2 regions of the Pseudomonas sp. F007 genome follow, and region 1 is predicted to be linked to the other one. Evidence: riboswitches for the same ligand, from Rfam matches in the RefSeq annotation. Region 1 holds a riboswitch; the other holds the start of a gene.
What was found. Region 1 has a riboswitch for cobalamin ahead of cobO (cob(I)yrinic acid a,c-diamide adenosyltransferase). Riboswitches for the same ligand answer to the same signal wherever they lie in the genome.
Positions count from the first base shown of each region.

Region 1 (5,448 bases):
TTGCAGACCCTGGCCGAACTTGAGCGGGAGGGGCAGGGTGGATGCTTCGATCTGATGTTCATCGACGCCGACAAGGCCAATTACCCGGCCTATCTGGAGCATGCCCTGCGTTTGCTGCGCACCGGTGGGCTGGCGGTGTTCGATAACACCCTGTGGAGTGGGCGCGTGCTGGAGAGCAATCCGCAAAGCGAAGATACCCGCGCCATCCAGGCCTTGAATCGGGCGCTGAAGGAGGATGCGCGGGTTGATCTGTCGTTGCTGCCACTGGGTGATGGCCTGACGCTGTGTCGCAAACGCTGACATCAGCGTGTAGCGGATACTCGCCAGATCTTGTTACCTACGTCGTCGGCCACCAACAGGTCGCCTTGTCGGTCGATCACCACGCCTACCGGCCGGCCCATTGCCTCTTCATCCTTGTTCAGGAAACCGGTCAGCACATCCACCGGCGGGTCAGAGGGTTTGCCGGCGTGAAAGGGCACGAAGATCACTTTATAGCCACTATGGGGTTCACGGTTCCATGAGCCATGCTGGCCAACGAATGCGCCCTCGGTGAAGGGCGCCGGTAATGTGCTGCCTTGGGCGAAGGTCAGGCCCAGTGAAGCGGTGTGCGGGCCCACGGCATAATCCGGTGCGATGGCCTTGGCCACCAGCGCCGGATCCTGCGGGCTGACCCGGTCGTCGACATGTTGCCCGTAATAGCTGAAGGGCCAGCCGTAGAAACCACCGTCCTTGACCGAGGTGATGTAGTCCGGCACCAGGTCGCTGCCGATCTCGTCCCGCTCGTTCACCGCCGTCCACAGGGCCTTGCTGTTCGGCTCCCAGGCCATGCCGTTGGGGTTGCGCAAGCCCGAGGCAAAAATCCTGTGATTGCCGGTGGCCCGATCCACTTCCCAGATCGCCGCCCGACCTTGCTCCTGGTCCAGACCGTTCTCGCCGACATTGCTGTTGGAGCCGACGGTCACGTAGAGCTTGCTGCCGTCGGTGCTGGCGATCACGTTTTTGGTCCAGTGGTGATTGAGGGGGCCGCCTGGCAGGTCGATGACCTTCATCGGTTTCGAACTGATCGTGGTTGCACCTTCGACATAGTTGAAGCGCAGCAGGCGGTCGGTATCGGCCACGTACAAGTCATTGCCCACCAGGGTCATGCCAAAGGGGGAGTTGAGGTTCTCGATAAAGGTTGTGCGGGTTTCGGCCACACCGTCGTGGTTGCTGTCGCGCAGCAGGGTGATGCGATTGGCGCTGGGTACCGCAGCCCCTGCGCGGCCCATGAACTGCTTCATGACCCAGCCGCGCAGGCCTTTGCTGTCATCGGGCTTGGGTGGCGCGTTGGTTTCGGCCACCAGCACGTCGCCATTGGGCAGCACGTACAGCCAGCGTGGATGATCCAGGCCTTCGGCGAATGCCCCAACCTTGGTGCCGGCGGCGGCCGTTGGTTTGGCGCCATCGGCCCAGCCCACGGCAGGCGCGATGTTGACGGTGGGCAGCAGGGTCTTGTTTGGCGCCGGCAGTTCGGGCGATGGGCCAGTGCCCTCGGCGACTTTCAGGACTGCGGTCTCGCCGCAGGCGACCAGGGCTGCGGCCAGGGTGAGGACAACTGTCAGGCGAGACGTTTGCATGCCGATCTCCCATTAATAACATCGCGTGATGGGTAGAGGCGCGCGCGGCGCCGAAGGTTCAATCGGTCAGGCCGGGCCTTCCTTTAATTGACGCTCCACCCCCAACCCACTAACCTTCGCGACTTGTTTCAGGTGCTCGGTGGCCCGTGGGTCGATCGAGTGAAACAGGGAAGCCGGTGAGGGCGCGTTCTTTGACAGGACGGGCGACGATCCCGGCGCTGCCCCCGCAACGGTAAATGAGTGAAAGCGCTGCCATCAGCCACTGTGTCCGCTGCGACATGGGAAGGCGCAGCGCCCGGCCAATCGCCGCTCATGAGCCCGGAGACCGGCCTGATCCATCCAGCGGCATCACGGTGGGCGATGCCAGGCTTCTTGCCGTCTTTTTCCATGCCTGCCCGCCGTTATCCAGCCTCAACGGAGAGCTCCCCCATGACTGATTCCCCTGAACGCGACGAACGACACCTGGCGCGCATGCTGCGCAAGAAAGCGGTGATCGACGAGCGCATTGCCAACTCGCCCAACGAATGCGGGCTGCTGTTGGTGCTCACCGGCAACGGCAAGGGCAAGAGCAGTTCGGCGTTCGGCATGCTCGCGCGAGCCATGGGCCACGGCATGCAATGCGGCGTGGTGCAGTTCATCAAGGGCCGTAACAGCACCGGCGAAGAGTTGTTCTTCCGGCGCTTCCCCGAGCAGGTGCGGTTTCATGTGATGGGCGAAGGGTTCACCTGGGAAACCCAGGATCGCCAGCGTGATATCGCCGCCGCCGAAGCGGCCTGGGCCGTGTCCCGCGAGCTGCTGCAAGATCCGGCCATCGGCCTGGTGGTGCTGGATGAGCTGAACATTGCCCTCAAGCATGGCTATCTGGATCTCGATCAGGTGCTCAGCGATCTGCAGGCCCGTCCGCCTATGCAGCACGTGGTGGTCACTGGTCGCGGTGCCAAGCCGGAGATGGTCGAGTTGGCCGACACCGTCACCGAAATGGGCATGATCAAGCACGCGTTCCAGGCCGGGATCAAGGCGCAGAAAGGTGTCGAACTGTGAGTCACTGTTCATGAATAACCCTCGTCACTGCCCGGCGGTACTGATCGCCGCGCCGGCTTCCGGTCAAGGCAAGACCACCGTCACCGCCGCCCTGGCGCGCCTGCACCGCAACCAGGGGCGCAAGGTCCGGGTATTCAAGTGCGGTCCGGATTTTCTCGACCCGATGATCCTCGAGCGCGCCAGCGGCAATCCTGTGTACCAACTGGACATGTGGATGGTCGGCGAGCAGGAAAGTCGTCGTCTGTTGTGGGAAGCGGCCCTGGACGCGGATCTCATCCTCATCGAAGGGGTCATGGGGCTGTTCGATGGCACCCCCTCCAGCGCGGACCTGGCCCGGCACTTTGGCGTGCCGGTACTGGGGGTGATTGATGGCACCGCCATGGCCCAGACCTTTGGCGCACTGGCACTGGGCCTGGCGCGCTATCAGCCGGACCTGCCGTTCGCCGGGGTCCTGGCCAACCGGGTCGGCACCTTGCGTCATGCACAGCTGCTTGAAGGCAGCCTGACCGAAGGCTTGCGTTGGTACGGCGCGTTGTCGCGCGAGACCGGCATCGAGTTGCCGAGTCGGCACCTGGGCCTGGTCCAGGCCAGCGAGCTGAATGATCTGGACCTGCGTCTCGACGCGGCGGCAGATGCCCTCGCCAGCAGTTGCGAAGTGGCACTGCCGCCAGCGGTGACCTTTGCCGCGCCTGAAGTGATCGCCGCCGAGCCGCTGCTGGCCGGGGTGCGCATCGCCGTGGCCCGCGACGAAGCCTTTGCCTTCACCTATGGCGCGAGCCTCGACCTGTTGCGGGCGATGGGCGCCGAACTGTGCTTCTTTTCACCGATTCGTGATCGGCAACTGCCCGTAGCGGACAGCCTCTACCTGCCGGGCGGCTATCCGGAACTGCACCACGTGGCACTGGCGCAGAACAGCGCCATGCTCGCCGCCATCCGTGCCCACCATGACGCCGGCAAACCCTTGCTCGCCGAATGCGGCGGCATGCTCTATCTGCTGGACTCGCTGACCGACGTCGACGGCGTACGCGCCGAACTGGTCGGTTTGCTCAGCGGCGACGCGGTGATGCAAAAACGCCTGGCCGCGCTGGCGTTACAGGCGGTGGAGTTGCCGGAAGGCGCGTTGCGCGGGCACACCTACCACCACTCGCTGACCAGCACTACCCTCGAGCCGATCGCTCGTGGCCTGAGCCCCAATGGCGGGCGCGGAGCGGAGGCGGTCTACCGTGAAGGGCGGATGACCGCGTCCTACGTGCACTTCTACTTCCCCTCCAATCCATCAGCGATTGCCGCACTGCTCGCGCCTGCAGCGAAGCAGCCATGAGCGCCAAGGAATTTTCCGAAGCCGAACGCCAGGCGGTCTATCGGGCGATTGCCGAGCGACGCGACATGCGTCACTTCAGCGGCGGCACGGTGGCGCCGGAGTTGTTGCGCCGCCTGCTGGAAGCGGCGCATCAGGCGCCGAGTGTCGGCCTGATGCAGCCCTGGCGGTTTATCCGCATCAGTGATCGAACGCTGCGCCAGCACATCCAGAGTCTGGTGGAAGAGGAACGGGTGCGTACTGCCGAGGCCCTCGGTGAGCGTTCCGACGACTTCATGAAGCTCAAGGTCGAAGGCATCAACGACTGCGCCGAAGTGCTGGTCGCGGCCTTGATGGATGACCGCGAACGGCACATTTTCGGCCGACGGACGTTGCCGGAAATGGACATGGCATCGCTGTCCTGCGCGATTCAGAACCTCTGGCTGGCCGCCCGTGCGGAAGGGCTGGGAATGGGCTGGGTGTCGTTGTTCGAACCGCAAGCGCTGGCCGACCTGCTTGGGTTGCCGCCAGGGGCCAAGCCGCTGGCGGTGTTGTGCCTGGGACCGGTCAACGAATTCTATCCAGCGCCGATGCTGGCACTGGAAGGCTGGGCGCAACCGCGTCCGCTGAGTGAACTGCTGTATGAAAATAGTTGGGGAGTGAGTCAATGAGTGTGGCGTTGCTGAGTGTCGCCGCCGTGGCGCTGGATGCGTTGCTGGGCGAACCGAAACGCTGGCATCCGCTGGTGGCTTTCGGCCGTTTTGCCGACCGGGTCGAGCAGCGCTTCAACGCCGCCGGTCGCGGCTGGCGCAGCCATGGCGTCACCGCCTGGGTGATCGTGGTCGTGCCCCTGACCCTGCTGGCCACGGCTTTGTCGTGGCTGCCCTACATCGGTTGGCTGGTGGAGATTCTTGCGCTGTATTGCGCCCTGGGTCTACGCAGCCTCGGCGAGCATGTCGAACCGGTGGCCCGTGCCTTGCGCAGCGATGACCTGGACGAAGCCCGCAACCGGGTCGGTTATCTGGTCAGTCGCCAGACCAGCGAGCTGGACTCAACTGAAGTGGCCCGTGCGGCCACCGAATCGGTGCTGGAGAACGGCAGCGACGCGGTATTTGCCGCGCTGTTCTGGTTCGTCGTGGCCGGTGCGCCGGGGGTGGTGCTTTATCGCCTGAGCAATACCCTCGACGCGATGTGGGGCTATCGTAATGAGCGCTTCGAACGTTTTGGCTGGGCAGCGGCGAAAATCGACGACCTGCTCAACTACATTCCCGCACGCCTGGTGGCCCTGACCTACGCGCTATTGGGCAAAACCCGCCTGGCGCTCAAGTGCTGGCGCACCCAGGGACCGACCTGGGACAGCCCCAACGCCGGGCCGGTGATGGCGGCCGGTGCCGGGGCCCTGGGTGTGGAATTGGGCGGCGCGGCGATCTACCACGGCGAGCTGCATCAACGTCCGCAACTGGGCGAAGGCGTGCCGGCGGATGCTGACTCGAT
Region 1 covers NZ_JBVATA010000001.1:266,992-272,439, reverse strand. The annotation lists gene ACZYR5_RS01355 (O-methyltransferase) at 1-300, shown strand, start outside; gene ACZYR5_RS01350 (PQQ-dependent sugar dehydrogenase) at 303-1,616, opposite strand; cobalamin riboswitch at 1,730-1,964, shown strand; gene cobO (cob(I)yrinic acid a,c-diamide adenosyltransferase) at 2,046-2,657, shown strand; gene ACZYR5_RS01340 (cobyrinic acid a,c-diamide synthase CobB) at 2,668-3,978, shown strand; gene bluB (5,6-dimethylbenzimidazole synthase) at 3,975-4,625, shown strand; gene cbiB (adenosylcobinamide-phosphate synthase CbiB) at 4,622-5,448, shown strand, end outside.

Region 2 (5,448 bases), on a different contig from region 1:
GCCATGGTGGTGCCGTGGGCGGCCAGGCTGCTGAACGACTCGCCGGCGGGCATCGTGGTCTTGTCGGCATAACGGGTGAGGATCACGCTCTGGGCGATGTCCGGCAGGGTCAATTCAGCTTCCAGCAACGCCGCGCAGGCGGCGGTGGCGGTGACGCCGGGGATGATTTCGAACGGAATATCCAGTGCCCGCAGGTGGCGGATCTGCTCGCCGATGGCGCCGTACAGGCTCGGATCGCCTGAGTGCACGCGAGCCACATCCTGGCCTTGGGCGTGGGCCTCGTATATCAGCTCGATGATCTGTTCCAGGTGCAGTTCGGCGCTGTTGACCACCTGTTCGGCCTGATGGCCTTCGAGCACGGCAGCTGGCACCAGCGAGCCGGCGTAGATGATCACCGGGCAACTGCGGATCAGCCGTTGGCCCTTGACGGTGATCAGTTCCGGATCGCCGGGGCCGGCGCCGATGAAGTAGACGGTCATGGCCGGCTCCTGAGGGGGTAGGGAAGGGTGCAGATGAGCGATGCTCATGATGAAAAGGGGGATTATGGCAATGTTCGCTGTTGAAACTGTAGGAGCGAGCTTGCTCGCGAAAAACTTGAGGGCGCCGCAATTATTCAGGATGCTCGTGTCATCGTTAACGTTTTTCGCGAGCAAGCTCGCTCCTACAGGTGCAGGAAATCATTACCCCGCACACGCCAACGCAAAGGTCGCCTGCGCATACTTCTGCCGTGAAATCAGCAAGGTCGCCGGCGCCTGGGCCAGTGCTTCGGCCAGGGCGAGGGCAGAGCTTTCGGCGACGCCGTAACAACCCGTGCGCTCGAAAGCGATCTGCGACTGGTGGCTGAGCTGTTCTTGATAGCCGGACAATTGCTCGCTGCTGAACACGGTCAGCGGTAAACCCAATTGCTCAGCCAGTTCAATCAGACCAGGTTCATCGCGTTTCAGGTCGATGCTCGCCAGCGCGGTGATCGATTGCAGATCGATCCGCTGAGCCTGCAAGGCCTGATCGAGTAACGCGCGCAGCGTGCTGGCCGGGCAGCCGCGTTGGCAGCCGAGGCCGACCACCAGGGTCGGCGCCGCGCGCGTTTCACTCATGCCTGATAGTCACCTGCGCTTTTGCGTCGGAACAACCAGGCGCTGATCAGCCCCAGGGCCAGCCAGAACGCCACGTTGGTCAGCTGCGAAGCGATCTTGAACTGTGCTTCCAGGGCCTCGGGGGCGAGCATCGAATGCACGTCCGGTTGCGGTGCGCCGACGATGTGCGGCACCGCCAGGATGGCCACGCCGAGTGCCTTCAGCAGCCAGTTTTTGCCGAAGGCGATCAGCGCGATACCGGCAGCGGTAGAAGCGGCAGTACCGATCCACCACATCTGCCGTTGCGCCAGGTCGGCGGCGGCAGTACCCGGTAGCTCCGGCGGCAGGCCGAGGGTCGGCGCGAGCACGAAAGTGGCGTAGCCGGCCAGGCCCCAGAGCAGGCCCTGGGACGTGCGGGTCGGGGAGCGCAGGGTGTAGAGACCGGCGAGCATCAGTGCAAAACCGACCGCCACCACCAGGTTACCGCCGGTGGTCGACAGCACGCGCTGCCAGCCGTCTTCCGGTTCCCAGGCTTCGGCGTCGTGGCTGTGGGCAGCCATCGCCGAGTCGGCATGTTCATGCACGTGCTCTGCGACGGGCTCGGATTTCTCGTAGGTCTCGGCCTGCAAAATCAGCGGCGAGACCCAGAAGCTTTGCAGCAGGGTCAGCAGAAGGGCGGCCAGCAGCCCGCTGAAACCTGCGGTTTGAGCAATACGCTTGATCATCTGGGCAGGTCTCAGTGGCACGGGAAAGCGGCGCTGTGCCGGGTGTCATGAGCGGCGTTGTGCACGGCTTCGATGTGCGAGAAGCCGGCGAAATACACCAGGCAGGCACCGAGGATCGAGGCACTGAGGGCGGCCACCAGGCGTTGGCCCAGTGTGGTGGTGCCGGCGGCGGTGGCGTGGCGGGTGCTGCTGATGGTCGACATGGCGCTTACCTCTGGTCAGTCAGGGGTGATCCGTGCGCATGCAAGCCTCCGCGAGCAGGCCGCGGAAACTCAAACAGCGCCCGCCCACCGCGGGTTTGTTATTCAAGTATTGCGGGCCGGTCTCCGGGCTCACGAGGGGCTGGCACTGGCCAAACCTGCAAGAATCGCCTTCCCATGCCCTACAGCAGGCACAGTGGCTGTGATTCTTCGCTCGCTTACCGTTGCGGGGGCAGCACCGGACTGACATGGCTTTGGAGTAAAGCACATGATTCACCGGTTTCCCGTTTCACCCTGTGAAGGGCACCCGTAACAAGCTGTGTAGGAGAGCATGGGCGGGTGCTGGCGTCAATCCTGGGACCGGGTTGAACCCTTCGCGAGCAGGCTCGCTCCCACAATGGATCAGTGGCCACCACAAACATTGACCAGGCCCAGTACGATGCGTAGCCTTGCACCTTCGAGGTTCTTCGGCCCCAGCGCCGAAGCTAAGAAGGGAACGCGGTCGATGCCGCGGCTGCCCCCGCAACTGTGAACGGTGTCGTCGCTGCCAGGCCACTGCACGCTCTTTCGAGCGGCGGGAAGGCGCAGAAACCGCCAGTCGAAAGACCGGCCCACCGTCAGCCAGGAGACCTGCCTCGATCCAGATTCTCACTACAACCGGGCGGGGTGATCCGGTGGCGAACTGCTCCCGCGCGCGTCTGCGTTGCCGGTCCTCGTCCCGTATGCCCGCCACCTTGCCAAAGGGCATCCGATGAAAACACTGGCCAAACTCCCCGTCACCATCGTTACCGGCTTCCTCGGCTCGGGCAAGACCACCTTGCTGCGGCACATGCTCGACAACGCCCAGGGCCGGCGCATCGCGGTGATCGTCAACGAATTTGGCGAGCTGGGCATCGACGGCGAAATCCTCAAGCAGTGCTCCATCGGTTGCACCGAGGAAGAAGCCAGCGGCCGGGTGTATGAGTTGGCCAACGGCTGCCTGTGCTGCACCGTCCAGGAAGAGTTCTTCCCGGTGATGCGCGAGCTGGTGGCGCGCCGTGGCGACCTTGATCACATCCTCATCGAAACCTCCGGCCTGGCCCTGCCCAAGCCGCTGGTCCAGGCTTTCCAGTGGCCGGAAATCCGCAGCGCCTGCACGGTTGACGCGGTCATCACCGTGGTCGACAGCCCGGCCGTTGCCGCGGGCACCTTCGCCGCCTTCCCGGACCAGGTCGACGCCCAGCGCAAGCTCGACCCGAACCTGGACCACGAATCGCCGCTGCACGAACTGTTCGCCGACCAGCTGTCCAGCGCCGACCTGGTGATCCTCAACAAGACCGACCTGATCAACCCCGAAGACCTGGCCCGAGTGCGCCTGGAAGTCGCCGAGGAACTGCCGCCAGCGGTGAAAATCATCGAGGCCAGCAGCGGTCGCGTGCCACTGGACGTGCTGATCGGCCTGGGCGCCGGCTCCGAAGAGCACATCGACAGCCGCCACAGCCATCACGATCATCACCACGACGGCGACGATCATGACGATCACGATCACGACGCCTTCGATTCGATCTCCATCGAACTGCCGCAGGCCGATGAAAGCCTGCTGCTTGATGCCTTGACCCAACTGGTGGTGCAGCACGGCATCCTGCGGGTCAAGGGTTTCGCCGCCATCCCGAACAAGCCGATGCGTCTGCTGATCCAGGGCGTGGGCACGCGCTTCGACAAGCACTTCGACCGCCAGTGGGGCGCCGAAGAAGCGCGCAGCACGCGTCTGGTGCTGATCGGCCAGGAACTGGATGCGGCCCTGCTCGAAGCGCAACTGCGCGCCGCCCTCAGCGTCTGATCCATGCACCTGCTCAGGACCCAGCCCGGCGGATTCGTCTCCGAGGACAACATTGCCGATCTCGGGCAAACCCCCGCCGAGCTGGTGATCCTGTGCAGCGGTGACTCCAGCCTGGCGCTACTGGCCGAGGCCGCGCAGCAACTGCCTGAGGATTACCCGAGCCTGCGCCTGGCCAACCCGATGCAGGTGCAGAATCACGCCTCGGTCGACCTGTATGTCGATCAGGTGCTGCGCCACGCCAAAGTCATCCTGATCTCGCTGCACGGCGGGATTGCTTATTGGCGCTATGGCGTCGAGCGCCTGATCGAGCTGGCGCAGCGCGGCGTGCAGTTGATTCTGGTGCCGGGCGACGACCGTCCCGACCCGGAGCTCAGCGACTTGAGCACGGTGCCGGTGGCAGACCGCGAGCGGCTCTGGCACTTCCTGCGCCAGGGCGGCAAGCACAACGCCCTGGAGTTGTATCGCTGCCTGGCCAACCGTTGGCTTGGCCGCGACTATGCCTGGGGTGAACCGCAGGTTTTGCCACGCACGGCGATCTATCATCCGCATCACGCCCAGCCGAACCTGAAGGATTGGCAAGCCGACTGGCAGCCCGACCAGCCAGTGGCGGCGCTGCTGTTCTATCGCTCGCACTTGCAGGCGGCCAACACCGCGTTCGTCGATGTGTTCTGCCAGCGCATGCAGGCGGCGGGGCTCAATCCCTTGCCCATCGCCGTCGCCAGCCTCAAGGAGCCCGGCTGCCTGAGCGTGGTCGAGGACTGGCTGGACGAGGTGCAGGCGGCGCTGATCCTCAATACCACCGGCTTTGCTCAATCCAGCCCCGAGGCGCCGCACCTGCGGCCGTTCCGCCGCGACATCCCGGTGATCCAGGCGATCTGTGCCCAGGACAATCAGCCGGGCTGGAGTGCCAGCGAACAGGGGCTGGGGCCGCGTGACCTGGCGATGCACATCGCCTTGCCGGAACTGGACGGGCGGATCATCAGCCGGCCCATCAGCTTCAAGGACCTGGCCTGGCGCAGCGAGCGCAGCCAGTGCGATGTGGTGTGCTACCGGGCGCACCCCGAGCGCATGGATTTCGTCGCCGAACTGGCCCGGCGCTGGGCCGAGTTGGCGCGGGTGCCGAACAGCGAAAAACGGGTGGCACTGATTCTCGCCAACTACCCGACTCGCGATGGACGCATCGGCAATGGCGTCGGCCTGGATACGCCGGCGGCGGCCTTGAATATTCTGCGAGCGTTGCAGGCTCAGGGGTATCCGCTACCGGCCGAATTGCCCGCCAGCGGCACCGCGTTGATCCAGCAATTGCTCGGCGGGGTCAGCAATGATCTCGACAGCATCGACCTGCGCCCCTGCCAGCAGAGCCTGGCGCTGGAGGACTACCGGGCGATGTTCGAAGCCTTGCCCGCAGCCAATCGCAACGCGGTGCTGCAGCGCTGGGGCGACCCGAGCGCGGACCCGATGTACCGCGACGGTCGACTGATGATCGCCGGCCTGCGCTTCGGCCTGACCTTTGTCGGCATCCAGCCGGCGCGTGGTTATCAGGTCGATCCGAGCGCGGTCTACCACGACCCGGACCTGGTGCCGCCCCACGGCTACCTGGCGTTCTACTTCTGGCTGCGCAAGGTCTATTG
Region 2 covers NZ_JBVATA010000012.1:121,336-126,783, forward strand. The annotation lists gene cobM (precorrin-4 C(11)-methyltransferase) at 1-479, opposite strand, end outside; gene ACZYR5_RS27555 (cobalamin biosynthesis protein) at 681-1,094, opposite strand; gene ACZYR5_RS27560 (CbtA family protein) at 1,091-1,798, opposite strand; gene ACZYR5_RS27565 (CbtB domain-containing protein) at 1,810-2,001, opposite strand; cobalamin riboswitch at 2,099-2,324, opposite strand; cobalamin riboswitch at 2,442-2,650, shown strand; gene cobW (cobalamin biosynthesis protein CobW) at 2,750-3,817, shown strand; gene cobN (cobaltochelatase subunit CobN) at 3,821-5,448, shown strand, end outside.
Region 2: another riboswitch for cobalamin. It lies ahead of ACZYR5_RS27565 (CbtB domain-containing protein); the one in region 1 lies ahead of cobO (cob(I)yrinic acid a,c-diamide adenosyltransferase).